Regions from separate parts of the Pseudaquabacterium prasiolae genome, predicted to be linked through region 2. Evidence: predicted binding sites of a transcription regulator. Region 2 holds the regulator's gene; each other region holds the start of a gene.
What was found. The regulator sigma-54, encoded in region 2, starts transcription at its own class of promoters, with help from an activator protein. The targets are predictions, from matches to a motif close to TGGCANGNAANCTGCTTT.
Positions count from the first base shown of each region.

Region 1: a site for sigma-54 is predicted at 1,232-1,249, ahead of nifB (nitrogenase cofactor biosynthesis protein NifB). Genes of this name have one in related genera too.
Region 3: a site for sigma-54 is predicted at 1,208-1,225, ahead of N4G63_RS20705 (PEP-CTERM sorting domain-containing protein). Genes of this name have one in related genera too.

Region 1 is NZ_JAOCQD020000004.1:195,796-198,057, forward strand. It holds gene N4G63_RS26375 (hypothetical protein) at 1-908, opposite strand, end outside; gene nifB (nitrogenase cofactor biosynthesis protein NifB) at 1,288-2,262, shown strand, end outside.
Region 2 is NZ_JAOCQD020000001.1:508,949-511,210, reverse strand. It holds gene N4G63_RS02060 (THUMP domain-containing class I SAM-dependent RNA methyltransferase) at 1-200, opposite strand, end outside; gene N4G63_RS02055 (RNA polymerase factor sigma-54) at 341-1,885, opposite strand; gene lptB (LPS export ABC transporter ATP-binding protein) at 1,905-2,262, opposite strand, start outside.
Region 3 is NZ_JAOCQD020000002.1:1,926,161-1,928,422, reverse strand. It holds gene N4G63_RS20710 (ExeM/NucH family extracellular endonuclease) at 1-351, opposite strand, end outside; gene N4G63_RS20705 (PEP-CTERM sorting domain-containing protein) at 402-1,109, opposite strand; gene N4G63_RS20700 (PEP-CTERM sorting domain-containing protein) at 1,306-2,031, opposite strand.

The DNA of each region.
Region 1 (2,262 bases), on a different contig from region 2:
CGCGCCAGCGCGCGCAGCTGCGCCAGCTCGTGGCCCAGCATGGCCTGGTTGCGCAGCACATAGCGGTGCAGGTCGGCGGCGGCCTGGGCATGCAGGTCGGCGTCCTGGTGCAGGGCCGCCTCGCGCTGCAGCTTTGACAGCAGCAGGCGCAGGCTCAGCGCACGCACCTCCAGCGCCACGCGGCCCAGCAGCAGGGCACGCCACAGCGGCGCCGTGGCCGACGGCAGCGGCTCGGTGTCGGGCCGGGCAGGCGCCGGCGGCCACGGCGCGATCTCGATGCCGGCCGTGGCCCGCCCGGCGGGCACCGCAGCGGGGGACGGCGACGATGACGGCGACGATGACGGCGAGAGCGGCGACAGCGCCGCCGCCATGGGCTGCGCCGGCGACTGTGCCGGCGTCTGCGTCTGCGTCTGCGTCTGCGTCTGCGTCTGCGTCTGCGACAGTGACTGCGGCAACGGCGGCGGCATCGGCGCGGGTGGCGTGGCGCCACCGCCATCGAGCCGGAACTTGAAACGCCACAGGTCGGCCACCGGCAGCTTCAGCAGCACGCACAGCTGCTCGACGGTGGCGCCGGCCAGCAGCAGGTCGATCACCTGGCGCGACAGCGCGCGGCTGAAGTGCTGGCCCTCCTCGCCGGCCCAGGGCAGGTTCTCGGGCACGGCCTCGCCGGGGGCCAGCGACAACAGCACCTGGCAGCGCTGGCCCAGCAGCGGCAGATGTTCCCAGCGCAGGTGGCGCAGCAGCGGCGCCGGCTGCTCGCGGCGAAGCCACAGGCGCGGCGCCGGCCGCGGCCGGCCGATCTGCACGGTGACCAGGCGCTGGTCGGCCGAGGGCAGCACTGCCAGCACGGCCCATGGGGCGCGGACGCACAGCAGTTGCGCCATCAGTGGCGCGTCGGCGATCGGCATGCTCGGGTCTCCAGGGGGCGCCGGCCGGCCGCAGGGGCGGGGCCTGGCGCCGGGTTGTTCAGCGGCCGCGCATGCTGCGGGGCAGGCCCTTCACCGGCCATCCCGTGCAAACCCCGGGCGCTGCTGCAGGCTGGCGCAGCCGGGCCGAAGCTTGCTCCAGGCTGTCACCGGCGCGCCCGCGCCACCGGCGTGCAGCACCGGCCTGCGGCGGCCCGGCCGGCCGCCGGCCCGGCTGTCGAATTTGTCGTGAACCAGACCACGGCCCACAGCCGCGACATCGCGGCAAGCCATTGATTTTCAACACGTTTTCTCTTGGCGATGGCTGGCACGCGTCTCGCAATGACGAGGCATCACACCCCCCACTCTCGAGGCCCGTGACATGAGCAACACTGCCTTCGTATCGATCGGCGACCTTCGCAAAGGTCATCAAGCTGTCAGCCCCGTCATTGAAACCGGGGGGGGCTGCGGCACCACCGGCGGCGAGGGCAAGGCCAGCTGCGGCACCTCGGCCGGCCCCGACGACATGCCCCAGGAGATCTGGGACAAGGTCAAGAACCATCCCTGCTACTCGGAAGAGGCGCACCACCACTACGCCCGCATGCACGTGGCCGTGGCCCCGGCGTGCAACATCCAGTGCAACTACTGCAATCGCAAGTACGACTGCAGCAATGAAAGCCGCCCCGGCGTGGTGAGCCAGAAGCTCACGCCCGAGCAGGCGGTGAAGAAGGTGGTGGCCGTTGCCAGCGAGATCCCGCAGATGACGGTGCTGGGCATTGCCGGCCCGGGCGACAGCCTGGCCAGCCCCACCAAGACCTTTGCCACCTTCAAGATGCTGCAGGAGCAGGCGCCCGACATCAAGCTGTGCCTGTCGACCAATGGCCTGGCCCTGCCGGCGCTGGTGGACGAGATCTGCAAGTACAACATCGACCACGTCACGATCACCATCAACATGGTCGATCCCGAGGTGGGCGCCAAGATCTACCCGTGGATCTTCTGGGACCACAAGCGCGTCACCGGCGTCGAGGCCGCCCGCATCCTGCACGAGCAGCAGATGAAGGGCCTGGAGATGCTGACCGCGCGCGGCGTGCTCACCAAGATCAACTCGGTGCTGATCCCCGGCATCAACGACGAGCACCTGATCGCCGTGAACCGCGAGGTGAAGAAGCGCGGCGCCTTCCTGCACAACATCATGCCGCTGATCAGCGAGCCCGAGCATGGCACCTACTTCGGCCTGAACGGCCAGCGCGGCCCCACCGCGCAGGAGTTGAAGGCCGTGCAGGATGCGTGCATGGGTGGCGCGAACCTGATGCGCCACTGCCGCCAGTGCCGTGCCGATGCCGTGGGCCTGCTGGGC
Region 2 (2,262 bases):
CTGTGCAGGTTGAGCTGCATGGCCACGCGGGCATCGCCCAGCACCTGCACGCCACCACGCTGCTCGACCACGCGGCGCCGGCTCGGATCGGCCGGCACCACGGCCCGGTCGACGCCCAGCAGGGCCGCCACCTCGTCGGCCAGCAGCGGCTCGACGCCCGCGGCGCAGGGCAGAAACAGCGACACCGGCGTGTCGCCCACCGGCGCAATGGCCTTGGCCGGAATGCGCACCGGGGCGCCCGGCCCGCGCTGTGCGCCGGGGCCGGGGCGTGCGCCGGGGCCGCGCGCCTCGTCGTGGCGCTGCGTCTTGTAGCCGCCGATCGGCGGGCGTGGGGTCTTGGTCAAAGTGCCTTGCGCAGGTTGGCGGGCGCGATCTTCAGCGCCTCGCGGTATTTGGCCACCGTGCGCCGCGCCACCTGGATGCCCTGCTCGGACAGCATGTCCGAGAGCTGGCTGTCCGACAGCGGCTTGGCCGGGTCTTCGTTGCCGACCAGCTGCTTGATCAGCGCGCGCACGGCGGTGGAGCTGGCGTTGCCGCCCGCCTCGGTGTTCAGGCTCGAGCCGAAGAAGTACTTCAGCTCGAAGGTGCCGAACGGCGTGTTCATGTACTTGGCGGTGGTCACGCGCGAGATGGTGCTCTCGTGCAGGCCCAGCTCGTCGGCGATCTCGCGCAACACCAGCGGCTTCATCGCGATCTCGCCATGGGTGAAGAAGCCCTTCTGCCGCTCGACGATGGCCTGGCTGACGCGCAGGATGGTGTCAAAGCGCTGCAGGATGTTCTTCATGAACCAGCGCGCCTCCTGCAGCCGCGACGACAGCCCGCCCGCCGAGCCGTTGCGCTGGCCGCGAATGGCCTGCGCATACAGATCGTTGATCTTCAGCTTGGGCATCACGTCGGGGTTGAGCACGGCCTTCCAGCCGCGGCCCGCCTTCTGCACGATGACATCGGGCACGATGATGTTGGCCTCGGCGCGCGTGAACGGCCGGCCCGGCTTGGGCTCGCAGCTCAGGATCAGCGCCTGCGCCTCGCGCAGCAGGGCTTCATCGGCGCCGGTGGCCTGCGTGAGCTTCTTCATGTCGCGCCGCGCCAGCAGATCGAGGTGCTGTTCGCTCACGCGCATGGCCAGCTTGCGCGCGGGGCTGGCGGGCCGCTCGCGCAGCTGCAGCACCAGGCACTCGCCCAGATTGGCCGCGCCCACGCCGGTGGGCTCGAGGCTTTGCAGCCACTTCAGGCCGCAGCGCAGGCGCCCAAACAGGTCTTCGCGCTCTTCCAGGTCGTCTTCGGCCACGCCCAGGCTGTCGGCCACGCGGGCGGCGATCTCCTCCAGCGGGTCGGCCAGCCAGCCGTCCTCGTTGAGGCTTTCGATCAGCACCATCACGGTGGCCGCGTCCTCGTCGGACAGGCGCATGCCCAGCAGCTGCCGGCGCAGGTGATCCTGCAGCGAGGGGCCGCTGCTGGCGGCGTCCACCGGCTCGAAATCGTCGTCGCCGCCACTGCCCGAGGGGCTGTTGGACGGGGCCTCGCGGATGCCATCAAAGTCGTCGCGCTCGGTGCCGTTTTCCCAGTCGTCGCGCTCGGTGGCGCCAAACTCGGCGGCATCCACGCCCGCGGGCTCTTCGGTGCCGGCGTCGTCGCGCTCGCTCTGGCGCTCTTTCTCGCGCTCGGCACCGGCGCCGCTCTCGGGCGTGGCGGCCACGCGCTCGAGGCCGTAGGCCAGTGAATCGTCGCCCCCCTCTTCGGCCTCGAGAAAGGGGTTGGCCTCGAGCATCTGCTCGATTTCCTGGTGCAGCTCCAGCGTGGACAACTGCAGCAGGCGGATCGATTGCTGCAGCTGGGGCGTCAGCGCCAGGTGCTGCGACAGGCGGACCTGTAGGGACGGTTTCATGACTGCTTTCCGCCCAAGCTCACATCTTGAAGTGCTCGCCGAGATACACCCGGCGCACGTCGGCGTTCTCGACAATCTCGGACGGCGTGCCTTCGGCCAGCACACGGCCTTCGCTGATGATGTACGCGCGGTCGCAGATGCCCAGCATCTCGCGCACGTTGTGGTCGGTGATCAGCACACCGATGCCGCGCTGCTTGAGAAAACCGATGATGCGCTGGATCTCGATCACCGCGATCGGGTCGACGCCGGCAAAGGGCTCGTCGAGCAGGATGAAGCGCGGCTGCGTGGCCAGCGCGCGGGCGATCTCCACGCGCCGCCGCTCACCGCCCGACAGCGCCGGCGCCGGCGATTCGCGCAGCTTCTCGATGCTCAGGTCG
Region 3 (2,262 bases), on a different contig from region 2:
CGTGGGCAGGTCGGCGCCCAGCGTGCCGGTGGTGTTGGTGCGCACCAGGAAGAAACCATGGGCCGGGATCGTGCCCGACAGGCTCAGCGAGCTCCAGCTGCCCGTGCCGGTGGACGAGCCGTACTGCAGCGACAGGCCGCTCAGCGACACCGCCTCGGCGCCCGTGTTGCGCAACTCGATGTAGTCGTGCTTGTACGACGGGCTGCCGGAGGTGGCAGCGCCGCCGCCATAGACCTGGCTGATCAGCACCGCGGCCGAGGCGGTATCGGCCAGCATGACCAGCGGCAGGGCCAGCGACAAGCTGGCCAGCAGACGGCGGGGCGACGAAGGCGGGAGTTGGCGTGAGCTCATGGGGAGGTGGGGTGGATCAGGTGAAGGGATCGCCTTGGCGCGCAGGCGCTTCAGCGGCGGCTGCGGCGGCGGGCCAGCAGGCCGATGGCGGCCAGGCCGCCGAGCAGCAGGGCGTAGGAGGCGGGTTCGGGCACCGGGGCCATGGCCACGGTGACATTGTCGATACGGCTGGTGCCGCCAGCGCCGACCACACCGCCGCTGGTCGAGGTCGTGGCGGTGTCGACCAGGCGGATGACGACCAGGCCCTGGTTGTCGAGTGCCGACACGGCCGACAGGTCGAAGCTGAACGAGTACACGCTCGAGACGGAGGACGCGCTCCACACCGGGTTGGGCGAGCTGTTGATCAGCACCACGTAGCTGCCGAAGGTGCTGAAGCTCACCCCGTCGGTGCTGTAGGCCAGCGCGAAGCTGCGCGGGCCGGTGCCGCTGCCGGTCTGGTCAAAGCTCAGCAGCATGTCGGCGTGGCCGGTGGTGGCAAAGCTGAACTGGTAGTAGTCGCCCACCGCCCAGGTGTTGCTGCTCATGGCGTTGGCCGAGCCATTGCCGACCGGCGTCGTCCAGTCGGTGGCGGCAGAGGCGTGGTAGCCGCTGGCCGTGCCGCTGCCGGTGGAGGCGGCCACCGCGGGCGACGCGGTGGCGTTGTTGAGGTCGGCGAACGGCGTCTCGAAATCCCATTGCACCAGCGTCAGCGCCTGGGCGGGCAGGGACAGCGAGGCGGCGGCAAACAGCGCAGCGGTGACGGGCAGCAACTTCTTCATGCAATGCACTCCGGTGGTGTGTGGAAAAACGCGATGCGGTGCCGGGAGGCGCGCCTTCGTGGGGCGCCGTCACCCGATCACCGCATCGTCGCTTCCGTCATGCAGAAGCCGCGCCACGCGGGCCCCTTGAACCCGGGGCGTGCATGCCCGAAATTGACCGTTTGGTCAGGCTAGAGTAGGGCGGTTTGCCCGCCACTCAGCCGCGGCGGCGGCGGGCGATGAAGCCCAGGCCCACCAGGCCGGCCAGCATCAGCGCATGGCTTTCGGGCTCGGGCACCGGGGCGAACACGGTGGTGTCGGGCACCACGCCAACGCCATTGCCACCCACGTTGATGGCCCAGTTGGCGGCGTTGTTCACCAGCGGCTGGTAGGCCGCAAAGCTGGCGGCGCCGGTGCGGGCGCCGGTGTAGCCGGCGAAGTCGGCACTGCTGGTCAGCTTGACGGCGTTGGTGCCGGCGGTCAGGCCCACGGCGGTCAGCGCGTTGGCATTGGCTTCCGACGACACGGCCGTCAGCATGGTGCCCACCGAGGTGGCGCTGCTGCCCAGAAAGGCGTAGACCGTCTCGGCCGTGGCGCTCAGGCCGAGGTTGCTGCCGTGGATGACGCTGAAGCTGCCCACCGAGGCCGCGCGGGTGGTCGCGTCGATGGCCGAGAAGCGCACCACCGTGCCGGCCGAGATCACGCTGGCGCCGGTGTTCCAGCTGAACGAGGACTCGCCGGTGCCGATGGTGGTGGCACTGGTCGCGGTGCTGTCCGAGAAGAAGATCTGAGTGCCGGCCGCGATGTCCACGAAGGTCACCAGGCTCCAGCCGTCTTCATCGGCGTTGAAGGCGGTGAAGGCGATGTCGCCGGTATTCAGGGCGGCCTGAGCCGGAAGTGCCACGGCGGCCGCGGCGGCCAGGGCGAGAAGGTGCTTGAACATGGGGCTGACTCCAGCGGCGTTGATCGATCCGGGTGCTTCGAGTCCCGGTGCCCCGACGGTAGGCAGTGCCGATGAATATCCAGTGACACCCGGCCCGGCGGGCGCGTTGCCGAGCCGGCAAACCCCGTGAATGCAGGGGAGAAGGGCCAGGTTCAAGTTGGCCGCGGACGGGCCGATACACAGGGCCACCAGTCAGATGCGAATCGCCCGGGGCAGTTGCGGGCCAGCCAT